3 regions of the Virgibacillus alimentarius genome follow, and region 3 is predicted to be linked to each of the others. Evidence: riboswitches for the same ligand, from Rfam matches in the RefSeq annotation. Region 3 holds a riboswitch; each other region holds the start of a gene.

Region 1 (11,091 bases), on a different contig from region 3:
GTGTAATCAGTATGCTCCATCGCTATACTTAACGCCCCTTCGGCAGTAGGAATTGAATTATAAATAGCTAGGTCATCACGGGCAAATAAGCGTACTAATCTCCGGTTGCTGCTTCTTGTTATTTTATCCAAAAAGCTATTAGATATTCCTGTACATATAATGCAGTGTTTAGGCGTTTGAGTGACCATATCCTCTGTTAAATAGATAGATTCGTCAGAGAAAGAGGTCTTTATTTTTCCCGATGCATCTGTTCCAGACACAGGTAGTAAGATGGCATCGATTGTATGAAGGTCTAAATTCTCGCATTTCGTATGAAATATATTAGGAGTATCAAAGGAGGCTGATTCATAGCCAATTAAGTATATATTTGCCCCATCTGCGGCCAATGTATCAATGACTTCAAGATATCTGGCATCCCCGCCAATTAAAAGGATGTTTAAGTTTTTCAATATAATCTCCACCTTTCACAATGGTATTATCATATCGTGAGTATTGAATTTTTAGAACCAATACAGTTACATTAATAAAATGGTAAATTAAAAAAGAATGAATGGAACAGTTAATATACAGTCATTTGCATTTTATTATTTAAAGTTTCAATATAATAGATATATTTTAAAAATTATTGTATAATTAATATTAAAATTTAAATTATTTTATATCACTTCATCTCCTATTAGCTGATAAAAAGATAGGATTTAGTACGGAAAATCAGAGTGAATTTTAATTAGGGGGCTTCACCGATGAAAGAACAAAATATTAAAATCGATTTGGCAACGACCAAAAAACAAAAGCCAGCAGCTGATCAATTAGTATTTGGAAAGCAATTTACAGATCATATGTTTGTTGCTGATTATACTGAGGGAAAAGGGTGGCATGACAAAAGAATTGTACCTTATGAACCGATCACACTTGATCCATCTGCGATGATTTTTCATTATGGTCAAACTGTTTTTGAAGGTTTAAAAGCATATATGGGCCAAGACGGGTCTATCAGATTATTCCGTCCAGAGAAAAATATGGAAAGACTAAATAAATCAAGTAATCGATTGAGTATGCCAAAAGTAGACGAAGCATTGGCATTAGAAGCGTTGAAGAAGTTAATTACAATTGATAAAGACTGGATTCCTAATGCAGAAGGAACATCACTATATATCCGTCCATTTATGATTTCTACAGAATCCAATCTTAGTGTTTCCCCATCTAAAAAGTATCGTTTTATGATTATTTTATCTCCTGTGGGAGCGTATTATAAAGAGGGAATTAATCCTGTGAAAATTCTTGTGGAAAATGAATATATTCGTGCAGTTGCTGGTGGAACAGGAACAGCAAAAACAGCAGGAAACTATGCTGCAAGTTTAAAAGCACAGGAAGAAGCTGATCAAAAAGGATTTTCTCAAGTATTATGGTTAGATGGAGTGGAAAAGAAATTTGTAGAAGAAGTTGGCAGTATGAATATCTTTTTTAAGATAAATGGCGAAATTGTGACACCAGCTTTAAACGGAAGTATTTTAGAAGGAGTAACTCGAAACTCCATCATTCAAGTATTAAAACATTGGGGTATGCGTGTTAAAGAACGCAAAATTTCCATGAAGGAAGTTCAAGAAGCACATCATAATGGTCAATTAGAAGAAGCTTTTGGAACAGGAACTGCAGCAGTTATTTCACCAATCGGCGAACTTAACTGGGAAGGGGAAGAAATGGTTGTCAATGAAGGGAAAACAGGTGAAATATCTAAAAAACTATATGAAACGTTAACAGGAATTCAACTAGGAAAATTAGAAGATCCATTTGATTGGGTAGTAGAATTGCCGAAGGAATCTTCTGTTAAATAATAAGTAGAATATAAAAGCAAAAGATATTGGCTCCTAGCATTTTTGGTTAGGGCCTTTATTTATTGCTTTTGGGATAGGGGGTTTTTATTTGTATCCCTACATATTCATGATTTTCGTTGTACTATTTTATGCAGGAAATATTCTTGTTGGTAAAGCAATGAACGATTTGCCGCCGCTTACCATTGCATTCTTTCGGTTGTTAATTGCGTTTATCATAATGATCCCGTTTGGAATTCGTGAGGCATGGACATATCGGTCAACATTTTTAACATACAAAAAACCTTTTCTGTTAATGACCTTAACAGGCATCACGCTATTTAACACTTTTATATATGGAGCTTTAAGCTTCACGACAGCGACGAAGGTATCCGTATTAGAGTCATCCATTCCGGTTGCAACAGTGATATTAAGCGTCATTTTACTTAAAGACAAATTATATTTTGTCCATTGGATTGGGATTTTGTTGTCCTTTTTCGGATCATTGTGGGTGATTATGAATGGTCAGGTATTCCATCTGACATCCATTGATTGGAATGTTGGCGACGGAATTATGATCGGAGCGGTTATTGCATGGGCGATTTATTCGATCATGGTTAAAAAATATATGCATCTGTTTCCTCATTATGGAGTTTTGCTTATGATGACAGGCATTTCTGTCATTATATTACTACCTGTTGTCCTTTTGGAATGGTTTGTAGCTGGATTACCCTTCCTTACTATTGCGAAGATAATGGGTCTTGTTTATTTAGGAGTGTTTCCATCTTTTATTGCTTTGCTGTTCTATAACCGCGCTGTTGATTTGTTAAGTCCATCCCGAGCTTCTGTGTTTCTGAACTTTTTACCGATTGTTACTATGACCGGTGCATTTCTATGGTTAGATGAGGAGATAACAATCATGCATTTAATTGGTACATTAGCCGTAATTATTGGTGTATTGCTGACTACACAGGTAAAAGTGCAAAAAAATAAAATTGATAGACAGATTGAAAATGGGTAAGCAGCAGCTTTATTGTTTTCAAATAATAGCAATTCTTATCATTGGAAGACGATACAAGTTAAGCTATAAACTTAACTTGTATCGTTTGTAATGAACTTTCAATTAATCAACAATAACCGGAAGCTTCGCTAATGCTCTGAAACCAATAAGCCTTCGCCATTGTATATTATCGGATTGTAGTTTTATGTTAGGCTTTTGTTGTATTAGTGCAAGAAGTGCTATTTTTGCCTCCATCCGGGCAAGTGAAGCCCCAATACAGAAGTGGGCACCATGGCCAAAGGAAAGATGAGGGTTAGGTTTTCTTGTTATATCAAGTGTGTCAGGAATATAAAATGTATTAGGATCTCGATTAGCGGCCCCTAATAATATGTATATATGTTCCCCACTTTTTATAGATTTTCCACCTAATTCCATATCTTCAGAGGCTATACGAGCAGTTAATTGTGTAGGGCTCTCGTAACGTAAAAATTCTTCGATGGCTGTGTCAATCAAATTTGGATTTTCTTACAATTTTAACAATTGATCAGGGTGTTTTAGCAATGAATAAACGCTATTACAGATTAAATTAACGGTTGTTTCATGACCAGCAATAACGAGTAGAATACAGGTTGCAATCAATTCCTCTTCTGTTAGTTGTTCATCCTTTATCAATAAACTGATTAAGTCATGGTCAGGGTTATTCGTTTTTTCATGAATAAGATGTTGAAAGTACTTCATTAATCTTTCAATGAGATATTCTCCCTTTTGTATATCTACCTTTGACCGGGATAAATCAATCGTTTTAACTAATTGAATAGCCCATTTTCTAAAATGGTGTCTTTCTTTTTCGGGTATCCCTAATAGTTTAGCGATCACAAGACTAGTTAATGGAAATGCAAAATCAGAAATGATATCAATCGTTTTTTTCCTTTGTTTTGTGCAGTCTTCTAGTAGTTCATGAACGGTATTCTTTATATAAGGTTGATAATAACTAATCCTCCTTGGAGAAAAAGCTTTGCTGACTATTTTGCGAATCCTGATATGGTCCATTTGATTTTTATAGAGTAACATATTTGTCAGTAGCTTTCTTAGATGTTGGTATTTCTTTGTCATTACAGGTAAAGGAATTCGGTTCTCTAACCGGCTATCCTTTAGAGCTGTTTTTGCTTCGTTGTAGCCGGTTATAAACCATCCGCGGTATTTTCGTTTAGCGTTCCAATACACCGGATGTATGGACTGTATATGGCTGTAGGTCGGATAAGGATTGTTGATAAATTGATGCGTATTTAGAGGGAAAGAAATTAGATCTTCCCTCGTTAAATGATTGGGGCTTGACATGAAAATCCTCCATTCATTGATTTAAATAATTTTCAATCATCCGTTCTGTTGCATTTGATGAATAAGTGAAGCGGTGTCAATATTGTCTTTTATAATTTGTTTAAAATCTTGTGCATCAACTACTTGCATTTTTGGTAAAATACCCAGGATTGGTACTTTACAAAAAGATTCGATTAAATTTGGATTTGTTTTTTCAGCGAGATTAGGTGGATCGTCTATTCCATTTATGATGATGCCAGCAATGTTCAGTTTCATTTCTTTAGCGTATTGTACTGTTAAAAATGTATGATTGAAAGTACCAAGGTCTGAACGGGCAACGATTATGATTGGAAGTTGTAATTCTTGAATTAAATGGCTGACTAAAAAATCTTCACCCAATGGTACAGATATACCACCGGCACCTTCAACTATGAAATAATCATGCTTTTTTTGGATCTTTTTCCAGTGTGCTACGACATCCTCTAAATAAATGCTTCGTCCTTCTAACTTAGCAGCTACATAGGGCGCTAATGGCTCTTTAAATTGAAAGGGCGTGATCGATGCATTCGACAGTTTGGTCTGTGCCATTTCCTTAAGAAGACTTGTGTCACTATTAGGATGATACCGCGAAGCACCACTTAACAAGGGTTTGTATACACCTATATCCATATTTTTTTCCTTGAATATAGCTGCAAGACCAGATGAAATTAATGTTTTTCCGACATCCGTATCAGTACCTGTTATGAAAAATCCTTTCATATGATATTCAACTCTTTTCCTATTTCTTTAAATGATAGTAACAACTTTTTGATGTTTTCTTCCGTATGTTCTGTCGTGATCGTTAGTCGGATTCTACTTTGTCCATATGGTACACTTGGCGGGCGAATAGCAGGGGCATAAATGCCTCTTTCATAAAGTTTATCAGCAAATAGCACTGCTTTTTCGGCACTCCCAATCAATACCGGTATAATAGGTGTTTCTCCCCCTCTTACTTCATATCCCATTTCTGTAAGTGTTGTTTTTACCGTCTTTATTTTTTTTAGCAAAAGGGAGCGTTGTTTTTTATCTTCTTCTATCCTATTTATTGCTGTATAGGATGCTGCACAAATGGCAGGGGCAATTGCCGTTTGAAAAATAAAACTCCTTGCGTGGTTTAGTAAAAAATCGATGGATGTTTTTGAACCTGTAACAAAGCCACCTTCCGTTCCTATTGCTTTACTCATGGTACCAATGACGATATCAGGTTCAACGTCAAAATATTCATTGGTTCCCCGTCCATTTTTACCAAGGACTCCTGTCGCATGTGCATCATCTACAATGACAAAGGTGTCATAACGATTTGCTAGTGCAACAATTTTATCTAATGGTGCTATGTTCCCGTCCATGCTAAATACACCATCTGTGATAATAAATCGTCTTTTATAGTTAGATGTCCTTTTCAATTTATTTTCAAGATCCATCATGTCAACATGTTTATAAATCACTGTGTCAGCTTTTGATAAACGGCATCCATCAATAATACTGGCATGGTTCAGCTGATCACTTAAAATAATATCGCCTTCTTCAGGCACGGTTGATAAGACACCGATGTTCGCTAAATAACCACTTGAGAAAAGAAGCGTAGATTCTGTTTTCTTAAATGTAGTGATACGATTTTCGAGCTTGTGATGCCAATACGAATGACCTGTTGTTAATTGTGAACCACTACTTCCTACTCCAAATTCAATTAAAGCGATTTTGGCAGCATCAATTAATTCTTTTTTATTAGCCATTCCTAAGTAATTGTTTGATGAGAACACAAGCACATCTTTTTGGTTTACCAGCATTTGAGGGCGAGGTCCATGATGCATGATTCGCAACTGTCGATATAAACCAGCATTTTTTGTCTTTTCGAGACGTTGGGTGAGCCATTGATCAAGCGTCAATTGTAGCTGCTCCTTGTGTTACTTCAACAATCGCGTTCTTCATGATTTTCACCATTTCAGTTAATTCATCACTACTGCTTGCAAATGGCGGCATAAAAACGATGACATCTCCCATCGGTCTTGTTATCATTCCTAATTCCCTCATTTTTAGTGAAACATGATAGCCTACTCGACTATTGAAAGGGAACGGTTCCTTTGTTTTTTTGTTTTTAACTAATTCTATCCCACATATTAATCCAAGTTGTCTTATTTCACCTACATGGGGAAGTAGTTCTAGGTCATACAGTAATGTTTTCACTTCTTCTGCTTTTTCGTTTACACGATCGATGATTTTTTCTGATTCAAATAACCGCAAATTTTCAATCGCTACTGCACACCCAAGTTGATTTCCGGTATAAGAATGTCCATGGAAAAGTGTTTTTAGCTTTTCATAATCATCGTAAAAAGCGTTATATATATCCTCTGTTGTAAATGTTGCAGATATTGGTAAATAACCTCCTGTAATTCCCTTACCGACTGTCATTAGATCAGGCTGGATTCCCTCATGTTCACAAGCAAACATTTTACCGGTACGGCCAAAGCCAGTCGCAACTTCATCCACGATCATAAGTACATCGTACTTTGTACAAAGCTCTCTCACCCCCGATAAAAATCCATCAGGCATAACAATCATACCTGCGGCTCCTTGAACCATAGCCTCAATTGTTAATCCTGCTATATCTTGATGATTTTCAATAAGTAATTGCTCGAGAATATTTAAACATTCATCGCGGCATTGGTCTGGATTTTCACTGTTGGACCGATATACATTTGGGATAGGTGCTTTAAAACTATCAAACATTAAAGGACCGTATACTTGGTGGAAAAGCTCTACTGACCCTACACTTACAGCACCTATGGTGTCACCGTGATAGCCATTGTTCATTGATATAAACTTTCTTTTCTTTTGGTATCCTTCATTTTTCCAATATTGGTATGCCATTTTAAGTGCAATTTCAATAGCTTCTGCACCGCTGTCTGAATAAAATACGCGTGTTAATTGTTCTGGAGTAATCTCAATTAATTTCTCAGCTAGTTCTGTTGCAGGTACATTTGTCATCCCAAGCAATGTGGAATGCGCAATTTTATTTAATTGCTTTTTTATTGCATCATCTAATTCTTTTTTACGGTGACCGTGAACATTAAGCCAGACAGATGAAAAACCATCATAATATTCTTTCCCATCGATATCCTTTAATTTAACTCCATTTCCACTCTCAATAATGAGGGGATCCTTTTCATAATCTTTCATTTGCGTAAAAGGTAACCATAAATGTTCCTTACTTTTTTCCAGTAATGTTTTTGTCATTATTTATCCCTCCAAGAAATTAAAATTGGTTGCTTTTGCAAGTAATGAATATAAGAATTTGTATATTTTGTTCCATCAATAAAGAAAATTCTGCATCCTTGCTCATCACCAGGAGACTTCATTTTCGTAATTCGCTGATAACCTAATCTTTTACTGGCTACGTAACCAGTTATATAGCCGGGATCATCTGACCAACATAATTCTGCAATGGCTAAAGGGTGATCATTCACTTTCGTAGCAAGAACGAGTGCTTCTTTTAGTCTTGGATTTGTTGGGAGGTTATAAAATGCAGCCCATCTTTCAAAATCTGATTGCAACCAGTCCATCCTAGATACACGTATTCCACGTTCGTTTGAGTTATCAACCCGTTCACCTGATTGGTAATCAATTAAAATGGCTCCTCTTAATTCAGATTGATCTATTAAATGTTGATATCCCTTTGCAATAGCTTTTTCTGAAACCCCAGATTGAACGAGAAACTTTAATGCCAATTCCCTTCCTGTTTTATCCGAATTCACTGAATTATTAGAGACGAATAAAGGATTGATTTTTTTAATGGGATCATTTAATACATCAAATTGTATCTGCATAAAATCAGGATCTCCCCTTGAATGAGATAAGGCTTTATCCAACAGTGTATTTACCGTATCTTTTATTTTATCGTATGTACACAGAGCTTCGCCTCCGGAAATATGTTTTTCATCTTGCTCTGAGGATGCATATTTTGAAGCTCTCATCCTGATGCTGAAGTATTTTTCGCTTGTGTAAATAAGCATTACACCTCCTTCTATTGTTAACTTTAAAAAAATAAGGTTTACAATAGTAGAATAAAGCGTAACAATTATCCTGTCAATAGAAATTTTCTTATATAAAGCGAAAACGTTTGTAATTGACACATAATTAAAACATGTTAGACTAATAGTAGACATTAAAAATTAAAACTAGATATTGAGTATAAACACTGGGGGTGCCTTTTAAAAAGGCTGAGATCAAAGTGATTACTTTGGGACTCTTTGAACCTGATCTGGTTGAAGCCAGCGTAGGGAAGTAACGTGTTGAGGATTACATCGAATGTTATACATATGTTTAGTATGTGTAATTATTTGTTATGTTAAAAATCTGAAACCACTTCCTTATGCGCTGTGCGTAACGGAAGTGGTTTTTTGTTTATATAAAAGTCATTTCCGTTGATAAGACAAAAGTTTACGATTCCAGAACGGGAGGTGATTCCATTCACTAAACAATTACATCTTATCTCAACAGGACAACAATCTGCTGAAACTTTTACTGGCATTCTACAAACGATTCATGAATATGTTGATAGGGTCCATATACGTGAAAAAAATTGGACTGCAAAGGAAATAGTGGATGTTGTCCAAACATTAATAGATAAAGGAGTTCCGCAAGAAAAGATCATTATTAATGACCGTATTGATATTGCATACATCATGCAAACAATTGGTGTGCAGCTCACACATCATAGCGCAGATATTGCTTTGGTAAAAGGAGCGTTTCCATCATTGCAAATTGGTTGTTCAACTCATTCAGTGGAGCAAGCAATATTAGCGGAGGAAAAAGGTGCAAATTACTTGTTTTATGGTCATATTTTTAATACACAATCAAAACCTGGTATACCTCCTAGAGGACTTGAAAAATTACAAGAAATTACAAGTACCGTCAAGGTGCCAGTCATAGCTATTGGTGGTATTACTCCTGAAAATACGGGAGAAGTAATTAAAGCAGGTGCTAGAGGGATTGCAGTTCTATCAGGGGTTTTACTCGCAAAGAATCCTATACAAGCTACATTAGCATATAGAAAAAGTTTAGAGAAGGCGAAGTGAATGATGAAAAAACATTATGATGTGATTGTCGTTGGAGGCGGAGTTATTGGGAGTTCCATTGCTTACCAATTAAGTAAGCGAGGAAGAAACGTGCTGCTGCTGGAGAAAAATAAGCTAGCCAGCAAAGCATCAAGTGCTGCAGCGGGAATGCTGGGTGCGCAATCAGAATTGGAAAAAGATAGCCCATTATTCCGCTTAGCTAGAAAAAGCAGGGGAATGTTTCCAAAACTTGCAGAGGAATTAAAAGAATTGACAGGAATAGATATTCAACTCGTACAAAATGGGATATTTAAAATAGCGAAAACGGATGCAGAAGCTGCTTCACTAGCATCCATCATATCCATTCAGAAAAAGCTAGGTGAAAGTGCATCTTGGATAGCTCCAAACGAATTAAGAGAGTGGGAACCTTCCCTTTCTGAGTATATAAAAGGGGCTATGTATATCCCAAACGATGGAAATGTTTCCCCACCAAATCTATCTAGAGCATTAGCTCATGCTGCTATAGGTCTGGGAGCAGAAATGATGGAACATACGGAGGTTTGTGGTTTTATTAAAGAAACAAATAGAATCATAGGCGTTCAAACGATGATAGGCAAAATATTTGCCGATGAAACAGTTATAACAGGGGGGGCGTGGAGTGAACAATTACTAAGTCAATTAGGGATAAAGTTGAACACGTATCCAGTAAAAGGAGAATGTTTTTCCGTCCGGGTTAAAAAGAGCCCGGTTATACGAACGATATTCTCAAAAGGTTGTTATATTGTGCCAAAACCAGATGGAAGGCTAGTTATTGGAGCGACCGAAGAAGCAAATACATTTGATGAATCGGTTCATTTAGAGGGCCTCGTTCAGCTTATGCAGCGCGCTATCAAACTGATTCCGGAATTAACCTGTGCACAGTGGGAAAAATCTTGGGCTGGGATTCGGCCGCAAACAGCTGATAAAACACCATACATGGGAAGACACCCGCTGTTTGAGGGATTATCGATTGCTACAGGTCACTACCGGAATGGAATACTTCTTGCACCTATTACCGGGTTAAATATGGCCAAACTTCTTGAGGGAGAGGAAATAGAAGCCCCTTTTTAAATAAAACAACGTAGTGTAGAGGAGGTGAGCAAGTGAATCTGCGAGTAAACGGGGAGGTTGTAACTGTACCTGATTCGGTGCGTACAATTAAAGGAGTTATTGATCATTTTAACATAAACAACCCTGTCATCATTGTGGAACATAATGACACGATTTTAGATAAAAATGCACATGAAAAAACTCAAATTTTTGAAGGTGACAAAATAGAATTAGTCCAATTTGTAGGAGGCGGTTGAGATGCTAACCATTAACGATAAACAATTTCATTCCAGATTACTATTAGGAACAGGAAAATATCCAAATTTTGATATTCAAAAACAAGCCGTAGAGGTATCAGAATCTGAAATTTTAACATTTACTGTCCGGCGCATGAACATTTATGAACCAAGTCAACCTAATTTTCTTGAAAAAATAGATTTAGATAAAGTTAACTTGCTACCAAATACAGCTGGTGCAAAAACAGCTCAAGAAGCAGTACGCCATGCTAAACTAGCTCAAGCCTCAGGGCTTTGCGATATGATCAAAGTAGAAGTTATTGGTTGCGATAAGACGTTGCTTCCGGATCCTGTGGAAACATTAAAAGCAACAGAGGAACTGCTCAAAGAAGGTTTTACAGTTCTGCCATATACTTCTGATGATGTTGTGCTTGCTAAAAGACTGGAAGAACTTGGTGCCCATGCGATCATGCCGGGAGCTTCACCAATTGGATCAGGTCAAGGAATTATTAATCCGCTTCATTTACGTTTTATTGTTGAACAAA
Region 2 (11,091 bases), on a different contig from region 3:
ACACCGCTGCAATCTTTGCTTCATGAACTAGACAAAACATGTCTCATTATAGCAGGAATTGCCGGAGATATCTGTATCCTTTTCACTGCTAAGGATGCATACATGTATAAATATGATATGCATATTCCAAAAAACTGTATGGCATCGGAAGACAAAGATGGAAATGATTATGCACTTTATTTAATGCGTTCTGTAATGAAAGCAAAAACAGATCCCATTTAAAAGAATATATTAGATTCTCCCTTCATAAAATGGATTAGGATACAACTTAAGGGAGAGATTTTGATGCAAACGTATGTTATTAAAACTGGAGATACCTTACGTGCTATTGCGGATAAATATGGTACAACTATCGATGCTCTGGTAAATGCAAATGAGCTTGATGCACCAAACCAATTAGTTGTGGGACAATCATTAGTTATTCCAATTATTGGCCAATTTTATTTTGTTAAGTCTGGGGATAGCTTATATTCCATAGCCCAAAAGTTTAATATGTCCTATCAAGAGCTTGCGGAGATAAACAACTTTCCTGTCCATAACGTTCTTCCTATTGGCTTTCGGTTATATATACCAGAACAGCCGAAGAGACAAATTACTTCACTTGGCTATATCGCACCTAGTGGGGACAATGTTTCACAAACTTTAGAAAACGCTGCAAGAAAAACAACGCCATATCTGACCTATCTTGCACTTTTTAGCTATACGGTTAATCGTGATGGGAGCCTCACTCCTCCACCAATAGGTAATTTAAAAGAAATAGCTAATTCAAACGATTCATCATTAACACTCGTTGTAACAAACCTTGAGGAGGGTGGATTTAGTACGGAACTCGCCCATATCATCTTGACTGTTCAAGCGGTGCAAAATACGCTTCTGGATAATATTATGAATACAGCAGAAACTGTTGGTTACAAGGATATACACTTTGATTTTGAATATATACAGCCAGAAGATAGAAAAGCTTATAATAATTTTTTACGAAAGGCGAAGGAAAGATTTTCCCAAGCAGGGCTGTTATTGTCAACAGCATTAGCACCAAAAACTAGTGCTAAACAAAAAGGAACATTGTATGAGGCACATGACTATGCAGCACACGGGGAAATTGCCGATTTCGTTGTTTTAATGACATATGAATGGGGATATACGTATGGACCACCGATGGCTATCTCACCAATAGATGAGGTGCGAAAAGTTGTCGAATATGCATTAAGTGAAATGCCGGCAAATAAAATATTATTAGGTCAAAATTTATATGGCTACAACTGGGAACTCCCTTACGAAGAAGGTGTAGCGGCTCAAGCATTAAGTCCACAACAAGCCATTAATCTGGCACGCGAACAACGCGCAGAGATTCAGTTTGATCCAGGTGCACAAGCTCCCTTTTTCATTTATACAAGTGCAGAAGGAACCAGACATGAAGTATGGTTTGAAGATGCAAGGTCTATCCAAGCCAAATTTGACCTTATTAAATCATACAGTTTAAAGGGAATTGCGTATTGGAAACTTGGTCTAGCATTTCCACAAAACTGGTTACTACTCTCAGATAATTTTACAGTTACTAAAAATACAGGTATAGAAGGCATATGATATAAGAAGAAAAATCATATGCCTCACTCTTTTTCTAATTCATCGAGGATTCCAAATTTCAATCTGGCGAAAAAAACCTGTAGAATCCTTCGGATACATATTGGTATTAAAGGATTTTTTATTTTAATAGTGCCAATGCCTCTTTGTTAAATGCAGGAATATCCTTTGGTTCACGGCTGGTGACGAGCTGGTTGTTACAAACAACAACTTCTTCGTCTTGCACAAGAGCACCCGCATATTCCATATCCACATGAATCGATTTAAACCCAGTTGCTTTACGTCCCTCCAGGGCTTTCGCTGTTATGAGAAGCTGCGGACCATGACATATAGCAAAGACTGGCTTTTTTACGTCCATAAAGTGTTTTGCAAATGCTACAAACCGATCATCCGCACGCAGTTGATCTGGTGAAAACCCACCTGGGATAAATAAAGCATCAAATTCATCTGGATTAACATCATCAATGGAAGCATCAATGGTAACTTTTGATTCCTTATTCTTTCCTTTTATCTTCTTTCCCTGTTCTTTTTCCATGGTTACCACTTCATGCCCATTATCTTTAAACGCCTTGACAGGGGCTTTGTACTCGATATCCTCGAACATATCTGTTAAAATACATGCTATTTTACTCATGGTGATACGCTCCTTCATTATAGGCTATATAAGGAGTATTCCACGTGATGTGGAAATAAAACATGTCATCTGCCCCCCTACTTATTCACGTATTCCCATGAGCCGAAGCAATTCGTCATCGTTAACTACCAAATCTCTGATTGTGTATTGGTCTAAAACATACAAAAACTCCTGTAGCGCTTTATTTAGCATATGCTTTAATTGACAAGCGGGAGATATAACACAATGATTTACATCTTTATCAAAGCATTCCAATATTGTAAAATCATTTTCAAATTGCCGTACAACCATTCCAACATTTATATCCTCTGGAGGTTCAGCTAAGCGGATTCCCCCATTTCTCCCTCTTATTGTTTCAATATAACCAAGCTTATTTAGTTCAAACACAATCTTACCTAAATGATGTTGAGAAATAAAAAAGATTTCGGATATTTCCTTAATGCTTGCTAATTTCCCTTCTGGTTTCATTGCAGTGAAAATCAGTACACGAAGTGCATAGTCTGTATATTTTTTTAATTGCATCTATATTTACCTCCTTTTTAATTATTTATTTATCTATCTTCACAATATTGTAACAGAATTTTCCTTTTAGCTATTGAATAGGATATATTTACATTATACAATAAAGATGTATTTGAAATACATGTTTATTTAACCGGTTAAGAAGTATAATCTATTATTTACAAAGGGAGTGCTTTACTTTGGTAACAAAAACAACAGTTGAGTTGGACGAACGTACTAAAGACATTATAAAAGCGACTGTACCTGTACTACAAGAACGTGGAGATGAAATAACCAAACGTTTCTATCAGTTCATGCTAAGTGAGCATCCGGAATTAAAAAATATTTTCAATCAAACCAATCAAAGAAAAGGCGATCAATCGCATGCTCTTGCTAATACGGTTTATGCTGCTGCAGCAAACATTGATCAATTAGAAAACATAATGCCTGTTGTCACACAAGTTGCCCATAAACATCGAAGCCTGAACATAAAGCCTCATCACTATCCTATCGTCGGAAAATATCTATTATTAGGCATGAAAGATGTGCTTGGTGATGCAGCAACAGATGAAGTTATTAATGCTTGGGAGAAAGCATACGGCGTCATTGCTGATGTATTTATTGATGTAGAAAGAAAAATGTATGAAGAACTTGAAAATACGGATGGCGGTTGGGTGGACTTCCGCGATTTTAAAGTAGTTAAAAAAGTTGTTGAAAGCGATGTAATTACTTCCTTTTATTTAGACGCAGCAGACGGCAAACCATTCCCTGCCCACCAAGCTGGACAATATATTACAGTGAAAGCAGATATAGAAGGAGAACCTTATACACACTTACGCCAGTACACATTGTCTTGTGCACCAGGGGAAAGATTTTACCGAATCAGTGTAAAGCGTGAGGATGCGATAGGAGATAATCCAGCAGGTATTGTCTCCAACTATTTACATGCTAACCTGGAAGAAGGCAGTATTTTACCTATTAGTGCACCATCTGGTGATTTTATCCTTGATCAAAAAGATGATAGACCACTAGTCTTAATCAGTGGCGGTGTTGGGCTGACACCAATGATGAGTATGTTAGAAACTGTGATCAAGGTACAGCCAGAACGTGAAGTACTGTTCATCCATGCGGCACAATCCGGTAAGGTCCATGCAATGAAAGATAGAGTTAAGGAAATAACAAAGGCACATAAACAAGTAAAAGCTTATACAATCTATGATCATCCAACACTGGAAGATGAAGGACAATATGATAAACTTGGCTACATTGACCAAGAGTGGCTGGAATCTGTCATACCTACATCAAATGCAGCATTTTACTTCTGTGGACCAAAAGGATTTATGCGTGCTATGTATCAACATTTAACAAACCTTGATGTAGCAGATGAAGATATTCGTTATGAGGTATTTGGTCCAGCAACAGCAATTACAGCATAATTAAAAAAATACAAGACACGTGAGTCAAGTGTACTGAACCCATAAAGTTAAACTTAAATTTTAAGCTGCTAATTGGCTGGTTTGTTTCCGGTATTCAACCGGACTCATTCCAGTCAATTTTGCTTTTATTCTCTTATGATTATAATAGTAAATATACTTGTCAATACTGTATTTTCGTGACTTACGTGTGAATTTGGTGCATGCAAATCCAAGTTTATTCATGATGCGTAAAACTTTCTTGTGATTGACAATATATTCACGGTTTCTCAGCTCGATATTAATTCTTCGGTAACCATAGTTACCGTTGTGTTCTTCAAATATATCCTGAATTACTTTTTCAATTTCTTTATCTGGGTTAGTTTCATTGAATCTTTTCTGCCAATACATATAAGTAGCCTTTGGAAATTTTGTCGCTTCAAGGATTACTGCTAGTCAGAATTTTCCTAGTAGTTCGTGGATGATTCTAGATTCTGTTTTCGCAGTCGGCTCGGAATATTTTTCCCTGAAGCTCGGAGCTTTTTTAAGTAAGCATTCTCCACACGCAGTGGTTCGCTTAGCTGGAATACCAAATTTATTGGCTAACAATTTGTATCCACCTTCACCTGCTAAATACGCTTTTACAACTGCCAGTTTAAATGCTAAATCATACTTAGCCATATAAAACACCCCTAAAATTAGACTTTTGGTCTAACTCTAGGGGTGCACATCAAAGAACGTGTCTTGTATTTTTTCATTCTAAAACCTATTTTTCTAATGTTGAAGTATCACCTGTTGGTAATCCGAGCTCCCGTGATTTTAGAAGACGACGCATAATCTTACCGCTTCGGGTCTTAGGTATAGCATCTGTCACTTCTAATTCACGTGGCGCTGCATGGGCACTTAAACCTGTTTTTACAAATTGGCGAATATCCTCCAATAATTCGGATGCATCTTCATATCCCTCGTTTAGGGAAATAAAGGCTTTAATGATTTCGCCGCGTTCAGGATGTGGCTTACCAATCACACCAGCTTCAGCCACAGCTGGATGTTCGAGCAATTTACTTTCTACTTCGAATGGCCCAACTCGTTCACCAGATGTGTTAATGACATCATCTAATCGGCCCTGGAACCAAAAATATCCGTCTTCATCGCGATAGGCACTATCACCAGAGAGGTACCAGCCATTAACAAAATAGCTCTCAAATTTACCAGGGTTATTCCAGATTTTACGCATCATTGCAGGCCAACCTTCTTTAATAGCCAGGTTACCCATTTGGTTTGGCGGTAGTTCATTTCCTTCATTATCAACGATAGATGCTTCAATACCTGGAATTGGTTTTCCCATGGAACCAGGACGTATTTCTTGAGAAGGGAAATTCACAATAATATGTGCTCCAGTCTCTGTCATCCACCATGTATCATGAATTCGGTGGTTAAGCGCTTCCAATCCCCAAGTGATTACTTCCGGATTTAATGGCTCACCCACACTCATTACATGACGTAAGGATGATAAATCAAATCGTTTTACAACATCTTCTCCTGCACTAACTAACTTTCGTAATGCTGTTGGTGCTGTATACCATACGGATACATTGTATTTTTCGATTGTATCGTACCAAGCTTCTGGTGAAAATCGTCCACCACGGACAACATTTGAAACTCCTTTTAACCATGGGCCAAAAATTCCGTATGATGTTCCAGTGACCCATCCTGGATCTGCCGTACACCAGTATACATCATCATCTTTTAGATCAAGTACCCATTCTGCTGTAATATATTGTTGAATCATTATATTATGAACATGATAAACGCCTTTTGGTTTTCCAGTTGAACCAGAGGTATAATGAATGAGCATTCCATCTTCTAAGTCCACCCATTCTATATCAAAATCACTTGATGCACTTTCCATTTCTTCTTTATAATCAATATACTTATCCGCTGTTTCATTATGATTTTCGATAAGAATGATCTTTTTTAGTTCCGGAAGATCCTTTTGCGGAACACGCTCCAAGAGATCTGGAGTGGTTATTAAAACTTTTGCTTCACTATCCTGCAAGCGATCGCGAACAGCTTGCTCCATAAATGCTTCAAATAGTGGTCCAGCAATCGCACCGGTTTTTATAATTCCAAAAAATGATATATAAAATTCAGGACTCCTTGGTAGAAATAGAAAAACACGATCACCTTTTTGAACATCATGCTTTTTTAATACATTTGCAAACTGATTGCTTTTTTTACTGATTTGTTCAAAGGTTAATTGTTCTTCTCTATCAGGAGATGAATAATATAAAGCAACTTTATCTTTTAATTTTGGATTTTGTGCATGTCGGTCAACAGCTTCATATGCTATATTCACCTTTCCAGTCTCATTCCAGCTGAAATGCTTTTTCGCATCCTCCCATGAGAATGTTTCTCGCATTTTATCATAATCTTGTAAATTATACTTCCCTTTCTGAGCGGGTATACGTTGCATGTCCATGTTATCACCTCATGTTGTTTAGTTTGGAATTCTATTAATTTTTAAAAATTGTGTAATTACACTTTATTGTAACAATTTTGTCTATATATTTATTTTAGAACATTTTGTGACATTTTTAAAGTAATTTTGCTTAGATTGCCTATAAAAATTTTCTTATACCTCTATGAAGCTATCTTGCTTTATACAATCAGATATGATTTAATGGCATTAATAGTTAAATAACTTAATATTTTTTCATTTCACTAGGGGAGCAATTTAATTGCTGAGAGAGGAAGCTTGACCCTTTGAACCTGATCTAGTTTGCACTAGCGTAGGGAAGTGGAACATGCGATATTTGTATGCGCATAACCCATTCTTCCTACCAATGAAAGAATGGGTTTTTCGTTTCCTCTTAATCATTTTAGGAGGTCGATCGATTTAACAGTTTGGTCTTTGTTTCTAGTAAATACAGGAAAAAGGAGATATATAAAATGGAAAATTTATTCACAGACAGGTTATGGAACAAAGTAGAACCTATTTGGAAGTCTTATTTAGAACATCCTTTTGTAAAAGGACTTGGAGAAGGCTGGCTAGATCAAGAAAAATTTAAGCATTGGATGAAACAGGATTACATTTATCTTATTGAGTATTCACGTCTATTTGCTTTAGGAAGTGCGAAAGCTACAGATTTAGATACCATGACTACTTTTGCAAATCTGCTTCACGGAACATTAGATATGGAAATGGATCTTCACCGTAAATATGCAAGTAAGTTCGGCATATCCAATGAAGAATTAGAAAACACAGAAGCAGCTGCTACTACAACCGCGTATACAAGCTATATGCTAAATGTTTCGCAGCGTGGAGGCATTGAAAATGTTGTCGCCTCTGTACTTGCATGCGCTTGGAGTTATAATTACATTGGCAAGTCACTGGCGAAGGTGCCTGGTGCTTTAGAACATGAATTTTACGGAAACTGGGTACAAATGTATTCATCTGATGAATTCACAGCGTTAGCAAATGATTGTATTGATTTAATCAATACAATCGCTAAAGGTAAACCTGAGCATGAACTTGCTTTTATTGAAGAAATTGTTGTAAAAACAAGCTATTTTGAGTATATGTTCTGGGATATGGCAGAGAACAAGGAAATGTGGCCAGTAGAAGTCCGTGCTAGCGTTTAATAATAGATAAAGGTTGTCTCATTAGGTTATTACAACCTAATTTGAGACAACCTTTTTGTTTTAGGATGATTTAGCTAATTTACTTTCTTTTCGTTTTTCATTTTCAGAAATGACATATGCACAAGCTGCATCTCCGGTAATATTGAGTGAAGTCCGAAGCATATCTAAAAGACGATCAACCCCTACTATAAGTGCGACACCTTCAACTGGAAGACCAATTTGATTCAAGACCATAGCCAGCATAATTAACCCGACACTTGGTACACCAGCAGTTCCAATACTTGCCAGTGTAGCTGTCAGAACCACCATTAACATATCGTTTAGTCCGAGAGGGATTGCATAGACTTGGGATATAAACACCGTTGCTACGGCTTGCATAATTGCAGTCCCATCCATATTAATCGTAGCTCCAAGCGGTTGCACAAAACTACTAATAGACTTTTTAATACCTAGTTTTTCCTGGGCAATTTTCATCGAAACTGGTAATGCTGCACTTGAGCTAGATGTACTAAATCCAACAGACATAGCAGGAAAAAATTCTTTAAAAAACTTAGATGGTTTTGCTTTTCCAATTCCCCATATTGCCAAGCTATAGGTGATCGCTCCATGTAAAATTAATGTTAAGATTACAGCAAACATATACATGGCCATTGATCCTAATGCATCTAATCCTGCATCACCTATTGCTGAAGCAACCAAGGCAAATGCACCATATGGAGCCGTTTTCATAACTGCGTTAACAATGTAGATTAATATATCATTTGCTTGTTCAAATAATTGATATATTCCTTTCGTTTTCTCCCCTAACACAGCTAGTGCGACCCCTATAAAAATAGCAAAAGCAATAATTTGAAGCATATTCCCTGTTGTCATTGCTTCAAATGGATTTTCCGGAATAATATTTACGATTGTTTCCATAATAGGTGGAGCTGATTGCTCTTCAAAATCAGCTTTATTCGTCTCAAACACCCCGGCTTTACCAGGTTCCAGTAAAGTGCCTATCCCTAGCCCAAGCATCAACGCTATTGCTGTTGTAACTAGGTAAAAGGCAATCGTTTGAGCACCAATTTTACCCAGTTTACCCGGATCGCCAATTCCTGCGGTACCGAGAACAATGGAGACAAAAACAATTGGTACAACGATCATCATAATTAAATTTAAAAATAGCTGCCCAACAGGATTTAATGCATATTTATCTATGATTACGAACAAGTCGGAAGAAGTAAAGTTAAGGCCTATACCAACAATTACACCAAGAATAAGTGCAATAATAATCTTTTTTGTTAAACTCATATTATTCATTGTCCTTTCTTCTTGTTGTTAAGTAAATCAGATTAATGATTGGAAAGATGGGTTATACAGGTTCGAGGTATAAAAAAGAACAACTAGGCAGGAATTAAAACTAAGATACATGGTATGGAAGCCGACCTTTTTCATATTAACACACTTCGATTGTTTTTGTAACATCTATTCTCCGGGCTTCAACCTTCCTAATCGCAATGGAATTTTTTGTTGGAAGTTATAAAGAAGGAAATACTTTGAGAAAAGGCTAATCATTCTATCATTAAGCTAGTAACAGGGAGTAATTCTAAATTTCGAGGGTTTCATCCAATACAGAACCGGTAAATTGACTACACGGAGCATCTTTTAAATATCATAGATGATCCGTGATATCGTTTTTCTAGTCATTTTGCTTATGTGAAGCGAGCTCTTATTTTCCCAGAAATAAGATCAATCAGCGTAACCATCAAAATAATTCCAAGTAAAATAACACCCACTCTTTCCCAGTCGCGTACACTTAAAGCGAAAATAAGCGGTGTTCCAATTCCGCCCGCGCCAATGATTCCTAAAACAGTCGCAGCACGTACATTCACTTCAAACCGGTATAAAATAAAAGAAAAAAAGTTTGGTAATACTTGGGGTACAACGGCAAACATAAATGTTTTGATCGGGTTTGCACCAGTAGCGGTTAATGCTTCTTTTGCATTTAAATCAACACTTTCTACACTCTCTGAAATTAACTTACCAAGCATACCTACAGCACCAATCCCCAGTGCTAGCACACCTGCAAATGCACCTGGACCAACTGCTTTTATAAATAGTAATGCTAGAACAATATCTGGAAAAACTCGTATAAAACTTAAAATAAATTTGCTTATTCCCACCGTAGCTTTTGACTTTACTATATTTTTGGAAGCCATAAATGAAAATGGAACACAAAGAATGGCCGCGATAAATGTGCCGAGCAAGGCAATCGCTAGTGTATCAAGCAATCCTCGAAGCAAATCTTCCCCACCAGGATCATATACATATCCCCAGTCTGGATGAAATAGTCCAGAAAAAATAGCTGATATAACCTCAAGCGATGTTTCTTTTAATTCTACTATAGGTAAACCAGCAAAGGCCCATATGTAAATGCATAATATTGCCATCATAATGCTTATTCGCCGTACTCGACTCATGTTAACTTCTCCCTTATTTTCGTACTAAGGTAATCGATCAATAATACAACAATTAATGTATACATAATAATAGAAGCTGTTTTCCCATAATCCAGAAAACCAAGTGTCTGTTCGTAGTATAAACCGATTCCTCCGGCACCGACTAAACCTAATACTGCAGCTGCCCGAATATTGATCTCAAACGTATATAAAAAGAAAGAGGTAAAGGATGCCATTACTTGTGGTACCACTCCAAAAAATATCCATTTGATCTTATTTGCCCCAACAGCTGTCATCGCTTCCATAGGACCCGGGTCAATAGATTCAACAGATTCATAAAATAGTTTTGCAATAATACCTAGAGAGAATAATGTTAATGCAAATATCCCAGGAATCGGCCCAATACCGAAAACAGCGACGAATAAGGCCGCTAATAATAGTTCAGGCAGTGTTCGGATTAAATTTAATATAAACCTAGCTGGAACAGTTATCCATATAGAATGGAAAACATTTCGAGCCGCTAAAATAGAAAGAGGAAAGGCAATTATTCCACCAATTGTTGTACCGATGATAGCCATTCGTATCGTTTCAAGTAAGGGGGAAGTAATCACCGAAAAATATGCCCAATCAGGGGGCACTAATTGAACAATTAAATCCCACATGTTTGGAAGCCCATGAATCAATTCTGTAAATGAAAACCCGATTTGCCAGCTACTCCCAAGTACAAGTAATAAAACAAGTAGAGATGTGACGATTGGCTTTAATTTTGATGGGGAAGCGGAGATTTCAGCCGTTTGCTGTGTTTTCAATTCTTTCATATTGTTCCATCCCCATCCTTTCACTTGTTTTATCAGTTTTTCCGTATATTTCAGCA
Region 3 (11,091 bases):
GCGACAGGCAAAATATCCAGATAAAGATTATCCTAATCAGGAAACACGGGGAGCCCTTCGGAAACGCGTAATGGCTGGTCTGAATGAGATCATCGAGAACAATCAGGGTAAGCATATCCTGCTTGTCGCACATGGAGCTGTAATTAACACGATCTTAGCCACCATATCAAATGGAAAGATAGGTTCAGGGAAAACAAAACTAATTAATGCTTGTATTAGTAATATTACCTTTAACCAAGTGGAATGGAGGATTCAAGACTACAATATTGTTTCTCATCTTTCCGCATATTGCGAAAGAAGTGAATAGAGATTTGTTACTTAAGGTTTCTAATGAAATTTTTAATCATATTGTTGTATTCCGTTATCTCTTTTTCATTCATGTGATCCGGCTGTTTCGGAATAATTAATCCTTCTAAATCTGTTACATATAAAAAGTAATGTTTATTATCTTCGCTTACCTTTTCAAATTGATTCCAATTAAAATGGGAGGTAGAATGTTTTGTTTCTCTATCTATTCCATTCTCGGAAAAAGTCATTTGACAGGGGCCAAGTATATGTGAATAATCATTGTTTTGCAGTTTATTCTTTAATTTACGAAAAGTCATAGATTTATATAAATATGGAAATAGAAAAAAATAGATCATAGCTATTATTAGAATAAATATGGCCGATAATAAAGAAGTCTTTACAAGCAATAGCATTCCAAGGAGAATGATGATGGTTGTAATCCATTTAAAGTATTTAGCTTTTATATCATGTGTGCGCGAATTATTAATAACATCTTCTTGAAAGGCTAATAGGTCATCAAATTCAAGATTAAAGTTTACGTTCATTATGATAAGCTCCCTTTTACATAAATCATTTTCCACAATAAAATATTACTTGAAAACTATTTTTTATTCAACGTATTTCATCTAGTTGACAATTAGGTGTTATCATGATTAAGTTAAGATATAACGCATAATTAAATAGGAAAGTCCACTAGGGGTGCCACATGGCTGAGATAAGGTAAAATCCTCAACCCTTCGAACCTGATCTAGTTCAAACTAGCGTAGGAAAGTGGAGAACGGTTATAGTATATGAAAACAGCTATACCTTTGTATACGTATATCAAGCCACTCCAATTTCCTGGTGTGGTTTTTATTATGAAATTACCTTATCTCCATTTTTCCTTCATAGGGATTTTCCATGAAAAGGGGTTAATAAACGATGAAATATGCAACTTCTTCTGCACTTACGATTGCTGGTACGGATCCAACTGGTGGTGCAGGGATTCAAGCAGATTTAAAATCATTTCAGGAGCGAGAAGTTTATGGCATGAGCGTTGTTACGTCGGTCGTAGCACAAAATACATTAGGCGTTCAATCTATCGAACATCTATCTGTTTCATTTATAGAGAAGCAACTTGAAAGTGTTTTTAATGATATTGTACCAGACGTTGTGAAAACAGGGATGATCGCCACACCTGAAATGATGGAAGTAGTTAGTCATGCAATCAAATCTAACCATGTTCCATATGTTCTTGATCCAGTCATGGTTGCTAAAAGTGGAGATCATTTGATGGATAAAGAATCAAGACAGACGATCCGTGAAGCATTAGTTCCGTTGTCTACTGTTATTACGCCAAATATACCAGAGGCAGAAGAACTATTGGAAGTGTCTATTCAATCAACCGAGGATGCAGAAATTGCTGCCAAGCGAATAGTCGAGGAGTTAGGAGCACAATCTGCTATTGTGAAGGGCGGTCACTTTGCTGGAGATGCGATTGATATATTATTTGATGGGAAGAAAATTTACAAATTCCCGACAGAACGAATTAATACAAAGCATACACATGGAACAGGATGTACGTATTCCGCAGTCATTGCAGCAGAAATAGCAAAAGGAAAATCAATTTATGAATCTGTTGCGATCGCTAAGCAATTTATAACTGACGCCATTCGATTCAGTTTAGAAATAGGCAGGGGGAACGGACCGACAAACCACTGGGGTTATCGTTTGCAGGGAGTTCCGGAAAATAAAACGAAAGAGGCTAATTAATGGACTACATCACAGCAATAAGAAAACAAAAACCATTGATCCATAATATTACGAATATCGTTGTTGCAAATTTTTCAGCAAATGGATTATTAGCAATAGGTGCATCGCCTGTAATGGCAAATGCTCCTGAAGAAGTGGAAGAGATGGTAAGCCATGCTAATGCGCTGGTGTTAAATATTGGAACGTGTACACAAACTCAAGTGAGAGCCATGCTTCTTGCTGGGAAAACTGCTAATGATCAAGGGATTCCTGTTATATTAGACCCAGTTGGAGTCGGGGCAACAAGTTTCAGAAAACAAGCAGTAAAGCAAATTTTGGGTGAAATTAATGTATCTGTTATTCGCGGAAACACAGGGGAAATAGCTATCTTAGGGGAAGTCGGATCAGAAATGAAAGGTGTCGATGCATCAACAGATCATATCAATCCCAATATACCGAAGCAAGTTTCAAGAAGATATGGTTCAATCGTTATTACGACAGGAGAAACTGACGTTATTACGGATGGTGAAAGATATTCATTATGTAAAAATGGTGTACCCATGCTGCCAAAGGTTACTGGATCTGGCTGTTTACTGACTGCTATCATTGGAGCTTTTGTTAGTGTAGCTGATGATAGGTATCATGCGTCTGTAAACGCAGTTAGCAGTTATGGAGCAGCATCAGAAATTGCTATGGAAACAGTGAGTGGCCCAGGAGCTTTCTCAGCTGCTTTAATGGATAGCCTTTATAATTTAACAAATCAGGATGTTACGAAACGAAAAAGAATACAAATGTTCACAGCTCAGGAGGATTAACCTTTTATGATCAATGAAAAAGATCTTCTACTCTATTTTATAATGGGAAGTGACAATACAAAGCGCAATCCTTCCCAAGTATTACAGGAAGCCATCGATGGCGGAGTTACCATTTTTCAGTATCGGGAAAAAGGACTTCATGTAAAAAAAGGCGAAGATAAAATTCAGCTTGGAAAACAGCTAAGGAAGATATGTCAAGAAAAGGGAGTTCCATTTATTGTTAATGACGATATCGATTTGGCTATCCAGCTTGGTGCTGATGGAGTTCATCTGGGACAAGGAGACGAACCAATTAAAGAGGCTAGAGAAAAACTTCCAAATAATTTTCCGATTGGTATTTCTGTATCAACTATAGAAGAAGCAGTACTAGCTGAGCAGCAAGGAGCTAGTTACCTCGGAGTAGGCCCAATTTTTGAAACGGCAACAAAACCAGGTAAAAAGCCTATTGGAATTCAGACGATTAGAGATATTACGGAGAAAGTTAACATTCCAATTGTAGCTATTGGCGGGGTAAAAAAATCCAATGCTATGCAAATAAAAAAAGCAGGAGCGGCAGGTATATCAGTGATCACGGCAATTAGTCAAGCAGGGGACGCTGAGCAAGCTGCAAGAGAACTGCGAGAACAATTAGACAAGGTGCAGTAAATATTGTCGATATTTCCCGGGAAATATCACATTTTGCGGAAAAAGGGGAATACAATGTGAATCGAACAAGACTAATTACAACAATGGCAGTTTTCGTTGCTATAGCGACAATCGGTTCCCAATTACTCTGGTTTCCTGCAGGGGTTGCAAAGGCATATCCAGTACAGCATGCGATCAATGTTATGGTGGCAATACTATTAGGACCAGTTCCAGCTGTTATAATCGCTTTTGTGACGGGGTTGATTCGTAATATGCTTGGACTAGGAACAATCATTGCTTTTCCGGGGGGGATGATTGGTGCCTTCTTAGCTGGTATTTTCTATAAACATTTTGGCAAAAAAATAATGGCTGTGATTGGAGAAATTGTTGGAACAGGGCTGATTGGTTCCTTGTTTGCAGTCCCGTACGCGAATATATTAATGGGAAGTTCGATGGGAGCCATGGTGTTTATGCCTTCATTTTTAGTAAGTAGTATTTCTGGTGCCTTTATTGGTTATTTTATAGTAAAGCGAGTGAAACAAACAAATCATTTCCAATATTATGCAAATAATGGAAAAAAAGAAGGCAGGCATTTTGGTTAGGAACACCACCATTATGTAGGGCGAGGGTCCAAGGGTGGCATTACGTGATATAAAGATGCGGGGCAATCGTTTTTGCAAAGAAAAGAGTATAAGGTTCATGAAAAGTGCCAATAAAAGGATTAGAAATGGAACTTTGCGCTTGTTATTAAATTTCACTTGGATAACGTTTGTAAATGGATTTATGAAAAAGCACCTTGAAAATGATCAAGGTGCAAATTCATTCATACGGGAAGTACGCCATGTTTTCTCTTTGTAAATTCTACATTTTTTGATTCATAAGCTTTAAAACGCTTTCCTAATTCCCCTCTTAACTGATCTGGTTCTACAATTTGATCGACAACCATTTCAGATGCTAAACGATAAACGTCAATATCATCACGATATTCTTCTTGTTTTTCCTTTATAAACCTTTGTCTTTCTTCTCCTTCTAATGATGCTATTTTATTTGCATACACTGCATTTACCGCTGCTTCCGGTCCCATCACAGCAATTTGTGCTGTTGGCAATGCTAAAACAGCGTCTGGTTCAAATGCAGGTCCAGCCATTGCATAAAGACCAGCCCCATAAGCTTTTCTAACGATTACTGAAATTTTTGGAACCGTAGCTTCACTCATAGATGCCAACATTTTTGCACCATGTCTAATGATACCTTGACTCTCCACTTTTGTACCTATCATAAAACCAGGCACATCCATAAGGAAGAGCAGGGGAATATTAAATGCATCACATAATTGTATGAATTTCGCAGCTTTGTCTGCCGAATCTGGAAATAATACACTTCCTTTTTGGCGTGGCTGACTTGCAATAATACCTACAACTCCACCTTTAATACGGGACAATCCCGTTATTATTTCTGGTGCAAATAACTTTTTAATTTCACAAAAGCTGTTTGTGTCGATAATCTGATCGATCAATTCTTTCATATCAAAAGGTGTATTTTGGTTAGCTGGAATAATATCCTTGATTGTTTTATGAAACGCTTTTTGGGCGGGAACTGCAGCTTTTTTCGGTTTGCTTCTAAAGTTAGCAGGGAAGTACGTTAAATAGTTTCTTGCAAATTCAATGGCTTCTTCTTCCGTTTTAGCAAGAACGTCTCCGCAACCGGATACAGCACAATGCATTTTTGCACCGCCCATTTCTTCTAGAGTGACTTTTTCTCCAATAACCTTTTCAGCCATACGAGGGGATCCTAAGTACATGGAGGCATTTCCTTTCACCATAATGACAATGTCACAGAAGGCAGGAATATATGCGCCTCCAGCGGCAGAAGGACCAAATAATAGACAAATTTGAGGAACGCGGCCTGACAATTTTATTTGATTGTGAAAAATACGGCCCGCCCCGCGGCGGCCAGGAAACATTTCAATTTGATCAGTTATTCTCGCTCCAGCTGAATCGACTAAATATAACATTGGCAGTTCTAATTTTAGCGCTGTCTCTTGAATACGAATAATTTTTTCAACTGTTCTTTTTCCCCAAGATCCTGCCTTAACAGTCGAATCATTTGCCATCACGCACACTTTTTGGCCATTCATTTCTCCAATCCCTGTAACGACACCATCGGACGGTAACTCATCATCCATGCAGTTAGCAAAAAATGCATCCTCGATATCCAGTCCCTTATCGAAAAGCAAATTTAGTCGTTCTCTTACAAATAGCTTCCCACGTTCTTGATTATTTTTATGGTACTTTTCTTTTCCACCTTTTTTAATCGTATCGACTTTTTCTGTTAATTGTTCTACATAGGACATAGATATGTATCCTCCTTGTTAGTCTCCTTTATAAACAGGTTTTCTCTTTTCTTTAAAAGCACGTAAACCTTCTAATCGATCTTCAGTACGGATGGTTTCTTTATAACTGAGATGTTCGATCTCCAGCCCGGTTAATAAATCAACTTGCATGCCATTATTAATAGCAATTTTAGCCTGTTGAACCGCTATCGGTCCATTGCTAGCTATATCCTTTGCTATTTCTATTGACCTTTCTATTAACTGACTTGGTTCAATAATTTCTTCGACTAAACCAAGGTTTCTTGCTTCCCTAGCCGTTAATTTTTTTGCTGTATATATAAGTTGTTTGGCATTGCCAATGCCTATTAAACGCGGCAGTCGTTGTGTTCCCCCTGCACCGGGGATAATAGCTAGTGATGTCTCGGTTAACCCCAAATGAATGTGTTCGGCTGCTAATCGAATATCACATCCTAAAGCTAGTTCTAATCCTCCGCCGAAAGCAACTCCATTTAAAGCGGCAATAACAGGCATCCGCATTTGTTCAATATTTAGCACGGTATTTCCGATGCTGCGTACAGCTTCGATGACTTCCTTGTTATTCATGCCGCTTCGTTCCTTTAAGTCAGCTCCAGCACAAAAGGCTTTTTCACCGACACCAGTAATAACCGTACAATAAATAGAATCATATTCACTTATTGAAAAAATAGCATCATTGATTTCTTTTAGTAATTGCCGACTCATTGCATTTGCTGCTTCAGGCCGATTTAGTTTAATAATGGCAATATGATCGTCTCTCAGTTCTACTTGAACAAGATTTGACATGAATAAAAGGCCTCCTAATCTATTAACACTTTAGCCCTCAGAGGAGAGCTAAAGTGCTCGGATTATTCTATAATTACAAGCACATCACCTTCATTGACAAAATCGCCTTCATTAACACTTAATTCTTTTACTATTCCTTCTTCATCAGCAGCAATTGGGATTTCCATTTTCATTGATTCTAAAATAACAACGTCTTGATCTTCTGTTACGGTGTCACCTTTACTAACTACGATTTTCCATACGTTTCCTGCCATATTTGCTTTTATTTGAGTCATTTTAATACTCCCCTCATGTTGAATGGTTCTCCGTTTATTTCACTATCGGTAAATAATGTTCTTCAACAAAATCTGTTGTTGTGTTACCTGAGATAAAGTGTTCATGATGAATAACTTCTTTTAACATCGGTATATTTGTCTTAATCCCTTCAATTTTATAGTTTTGTAGTGCATCATTTAACCTTGATATTGCCTCATTTCTGTTATTTCCTGTGGCAATTAATTTACTTATCATAGGGTCATAAAATGGAGTTATCTTGGAGCCTTGTTCAATCGATGATTCAACTCTAATATATTTTGCGGCAGGCTCCTCATATACAGTTATTTCCCCTGGTGATGGAAAAAAGGTAACAGGATCTTCTGCATAAATACGTACTTCAATTGAATGGCCTTGGATCTCTAAATCATTTTGATCCAACCTCAATTTTTCTCCATTAGCGATATCAATTTGCATTTTTACAATATCCAGTCCCGTAATTTCTTCAGTGATTGCATGTTCAACCTGTATTCTTGTATTCATTTCCAAGAAATAAAACTGTTCATTTTCATCTACAAGAAATTCGATCGTACCTGCGTTTGTATAACCAATTTCTTTCACTGCTTTAATTGCGGCTTCACCCATTTTTTTTCTGGTTTCTTTTGATATAAAGGAAGAAGGGGCCTCTTCAACTACCTTTTGATTTCGCCGTTGTATCGAACATTCTCTTTCAAATAGATGAATTGCATTACCGTGGGTATCGGCTAAAACCTGAACCTCAATGTGACGGGAATTTACTAGAAGTTTTTCCATGAACATGGAACCATCACCGAAAAATTGTTCCGCTCTTTGGGAGTTGCTCTCAAATGCTTTTAAAAGCTCCTGAGCAGTGTGAACGATTTGCATACCAATTCCACCGCCACCTGCAGAGGCCTTTACCATAATTGGATAACCTATATGTTCCGCTTCCTTTATTGCCGCTTCCGCATCGGATACTTCTCCTTTTGTGCCTGGGATAACTGGTACTCCAGCTTTCTCCATTAATTTTCTTGCAGAAATTTTATCCCCCATTTGTTCGATTACGTTAGAACTTGGTCCGATAAATGTGATTCCCGCTTGTTCGCATTTGTCTGCAAAGCTGCCATTTTCACTTAAAAAACCATATCCTGGATGTACTGCATCAACTTTGGTTTGTTTTGCTATCTCTAGAACTTTGTCCGTATTTAAGTAACTTTCGCTAACCCTTGGAGGTCCAATTAGATAGCTTTCATCTGCCATTTTTACAAAAAGTGACCTGGCATCAGCTTCTGAATAGATGGCAACGGTTTTAATATCGTTTTCTTTACATGTTCGTATGATACGTGCTGCTATTTCCCCACGATTAGCAACAAGTAGCTTGTTGATCATTTTATTCCCCTCAATTCTATCTGGAATGTTTATACTTTTATATTCTCTAAAGCTATTTCCTTTAATTTGTATTTTTGAATTTTTCCGCTAGCTGTCATCGGATATTCATCTAAAAACATAATGTATTTCGGTATTTTATGTCTGGAAATTTGCCCTTCGCAAAACGCTTGAATAGCTTCTTCTGTTGCTTGCTCATTTTCCTTTAAAATGATACATGCCATTACTTCTTCGCCGTATTTTTCATCTGGAACACCCACAACTTGAACATCCACGATCTTCGGATTTTTATATAAAAATTCCTCAATTTCCCGAGGATAGATGTTTTCTCCACCGCGAATAATGACATCTTTACTTCTGCCGGTGATCGTATAGTATCCATTTTCATCCATTGTTGCAATATCACCCGTATAAAGCCATCCATCTTCGTCAATTGTTTCGTTTGTCGCTTCTTCGTTTTTATAATAACCTTTCATTACGTGATAACCTCTGGTAATAAGCTCTCCTGGCTCATGTGGACCGACTTCTTTTAATGTTTCAGGATTAATAATCTTTGCCTCTATATTAGGATGAATTTTCCCGACTGTACTTACTTTCAATTCAATTGGATCGTCAACGGTTGTTTGCATAATAACTGGAGAGCATTCCGTTAATCCATAACAAATTGTAATTTCAGTCGCACCCATTTTATTCATGACATCACGCATGACTTCGATCGGACAAGTCGATCCCGCCATGATTCCTGTACGTAAATGAGATAAATCGAATTCATGAAATCTTGGGTGGTTTAATTCTGCAATAAACATTGTCGGTACACCATGCAATGCAGTACATTTCTCTTTGGAAACCGCTTCTAACACTTCTTCCGCATCAAATTGTTCAATAATGACCATTGTGGAACCTTTAGCAACTGCGGTTAAAATCCCTAAAACACAGCCAAATGTATGGAAAAATGGTACTGGAATGCATATTCGGTCTTTTTCAGTGAGTTTCATTCGATTGCCGATTTGATGGGCATTGTTAATAATATTGTAATGACTGAGCATAACCCCTTTAGGAAAACCAGTGGTCCCGGATGTATACTGCATATTGATAACTTCATCATAATGTAATGCGTTTTTGATAGTATCTAGTTGTTTATCATCGATTTCATGACTTCGCTGAATGACTTCATTCCAATTGAAAGCGTATTTATAATGTTTATCATTTAAAACAATAATATTTTTAAGGTAGGGCAGTTTTTCACTGTGTACATCTCCTTTTTCAGCTTGCTTAATTGTTGGACAAACTTTATTTAATATATTTACATAGTTTGAACTTTTATACCTTTCTGCCATAATTAAAGTCATTGAGTCAGATTGCTTTAATAAGTACTCTAGCTCATCTGCTTGATAGTTTGTATTAACAGTCACGAGCACAGCGCCTATTTTCGCAGTTGCAAATTGCGAGATAAGCCATTCAAACTTGTTATCAGACCAAATAGCTACATGATCTCCTTTCTTAATTCCTAGGGATAAAAACCCTTTTGCCATTTGATTAACGATGGTATTAAACTCTGAATAAGTTTTACGTACGTTTGACTCTGGGTAGACCACTGCTTCATGATTAGGGTATAACTCTACTTGCCTTTCTAACAACTCACCAATTGTTAAGTTAATAATAGAAATCTCCCTCCATTTTGTTATTTAACAACCTAATTGTCTTGCGATAACAATTCTTTGTATCTCTGATGTACCCTCACCAATGACAAGTAATTTAGCGTCCCGCAAAAATCTTTCTACTTCATACTCTCTCATATATCCATATCCACCATGGATCTGAATAGCCTGATCTGCATTGCGTACTGCAGTTTCAGAAGCGAATAATTTTGCGTAAGCAGCTTCTTTAGAAAAAGATTTATGATTATCTTTTAGCCATGCAGCTTTTAAAACGATATTCCTTGATAATTCAGCTTCCATAGCCATATTAGCTAGTTTAAATTGAATCGCTTGAAAGGAAGAAAGAGGTTTGCCGAATTGTTTTCTTTCTTTTGCATAGGCTAATGCTCGATTCAACGAAGCTTGAGCAATACCGACGCTAAGTGCACCGATGGAAATTCGTCCGCCATCTAGGGTGGATAGAAACTGCTTAAATCCTTTTTGGGGATCACCTATCAAATTTGATTTGGGAACCCGCACATTTTCTAAAATAATTTCTGCAGTATCTGAGCCTCTTACTCCCATTTTTTCATAGTTACTATTTATGGTGACACCTTTAGTATCTGTCGGAACGATAATTGCTGATATGATATTTTTGCCTTGCTCATCTTTGCCGGTAACTGCTGTAATAATTAACGTTTTAGCGAAACTGGCATTTGTAATGAAACACTTTTCTCCATTGATTACAAATTCATCGCCATCTATCAATGCGGTTGTTTTTGTTCCGCCAGCATCTGAGCCTGCATTTGGTTCTGTTAAACCGAAGGACCCTAATGCTTCTCCTTTGGCTAAAGGGGTTAAATACTTTTGTTTTTGTTCTTCTGTACCAAACAGGTAAATAGGCGTTGCTCCTAATGATATTGCTGCAGCATAGCTTAGTCCTGTACTGCCACAAACTTTACCAATCTCTTCAACTGCTAATGCATAAGAAATAGTATCTCCACCTGATCCGCCATATTCCTCTGGAAAAGGAATCCCCATGAGACCAAGCTTTCCCATTTCTTTAAAAATATCAATTGGAAACTTTGCCTCTCTATCAATATCAATGGCCCTAGGTTTAATAACATCATTTGCAAAGTCTCGCACCATATTACGAGTCATTCGCTGCTCTTCTGTTAATTCGAAA

Evidence for each region. A riboswitch is a leader RNA that binds a small molecule or an ion and turns the genes downstream of it on or off. The one in region 3 is predicted to bind thiamine pyrophosphate.
Region 1: it holds a riboswitch for thiamine pyrophosphate, as region 3 does, so the genes downstream of both, tenI (thiazole tautomerase TenI) here and thiD (bifunctional hydroxymethylpyrimidine kinase/phosphomethylpyrimidine kinase) in region 3, are expected to answer to the same signal.
Region 2: it holds a riboswitch for thiamine pyrophosphate, as region 3 does, so the genes downstream of both, tenA (thiaminase II) here and thiD (bifunctional hydroxymethylpyrimidine kinase/phosphomethylpyrimidine kinase) in region 3, are expected to answer to the same signal.

Annotation. Positions count from the first base shown of each region.
Region 1 covers NZ_JAGIKX010000003.1:138,226-149,316, forward strand. The annotation lists gene dpaA (dipicolinic acid synthetase subunit A) at 1-449, opposite strand, end outside; gene J2Z81_RS03880 (branched-chain amino acid aminotransferase) at 744-1,835, shown strand; gene J2Z81_RS03885 (DMT family transporter) at 1,924-2,832, shown strand; partial or broken gene J2Z81_RS03890 (cytochrome P450) at 2,935-4,149, opposite strand; gene bioD (dethiobiotin synthase) at 4,186-4,887, opposite strand; gene bioF (8-amino-7-oxononanoate synthase) at 4,884-6,053, opposite strand; gene bioA (adenosylmethionine--8-amino-7-oxononanoate transaminase) at 6,043-7,401, opposite strand; gene bioW (6-carboxyhexanoate--CoA ligase) at 7,401-8,177, opposite strand; TPP riboswitch at 8,355-8,464, shown strand; gene tenI (thiazole tautomerase TenI) at 8,589-9,242, shown strand; gene thiO (glycine oxidase ThiO) at 9,243-10,331, shown strand; gene thiS (sulfur carrier protein ThiS) at 10,364-10,567, shown strand; gene J2Z81_RS03930 (thiazole synthase) at 10,569-11,091, shown strand, end outside.
Region 2 covers NZ_JAGIKX010000005.1:45,153-56,243, reverse strand. The annotation lists gene J2Z81_RS05195 (isochorismatase family cysteine hydrolase) at 1-222, shown strand, start outside; gene J2Z81_RS05190 (glycoside hydrolase family 18 protein) at 286-1,587, shown strand; gene J2Z81_RS05185 (type 1 glutamine amidotransferase domain-containing protein) at 1,706-2,218, opposite strand; gene J2Z81_RS05180 (Rrf2 family transcriptional regulator) at 2,300-2,740, opposite strand; gene hmpA (NO-inducible flavohemoprotein) at 2,920-4,155, shown strand; gene J2Z81_RS16175 (IS3 family transposase) at 4,216-4,380, opposite strand; partial or broken gene J2Z81_RS16170 (IS3 family transposase) at 4,363-4,542, opposite strand; gene J2Z81_RS05165 (hypothetical protein) at 4,588-4,812, opposite strand; gene acsA (acetate--CoA ligase) at 4,898-6,613, opposite strand; TPP riboswitch at 6,848-6,947, shown strand; gene tenA (thiaminase II) at 7,084-7,776, shown strand; gene J2Z81_RS05150 (dicarboxylate/amino acid:cation symporter) at 7,837-9,069, opposite strand; gene phnE (phosphonate ABC transporter, permease protein PhnE) at 9,471-10,238, opposite strand; gene phnE (phosphonate ABC transporter, permease protein PhnE) at 10,235-11,035, opposite strand; gene phnC (phosphonate ABC transporter ATP-binding protein) at 11,004-11,091, opposite strand, start outside.
Region 3 covers NZ_JAGIKX010000024.1:32,964-44,054, reverse strand. The annotation lists gene J2Z81_RS11645 (histidine phosphatase family protein) at 1-307, shown strand, start outside; gene J2Z81_RS11640 (YcxB family protein) at 315-833, opposite strand; TPP riboswitch at 974-1,075, shown strand; gene thiD (bifunctional hydroxymethylpyrimidine kinase/phosphomethylpyrimidine kinase) at 1,210-2,040, shown strand; gene thiM (hydroxyethylthiazole kinase) at 2,040-2,834, shown strand; gene thiE (thiamine phosphate synthase) at 2,841-3,479, shown strand; gene thiW (energy coupling factor transporter S component ThiW) at 3,536-4,060, shown strand; gene J2Z81_RS11615 (acyl-CoA carboxylase subunit beta) at 4,282-5,811, opposite strand; gene J2Z81_RS11610 (enoyl-CoA hydratase) at 5,830-6,612, opposite strand; gene J2Z81_RS11605 (acetyl-CoA carboxylase biotin carboxyl carrier protein subunit) at 6,675-6,887, opposite strand; gene J2Z81_RS11600 (acetyl-CoA carboxylase biotin carboxylase subunit) at 6,922-8,271, opposite strand; gene J2Z81_RS11595 (AMP-binding protein) at 8,301-9,935, opposite strand; gene J2Z81_RS11590 (acyl-CoA dehydrogenase family protein) at 9,954-11,091, opposite strand, start outside.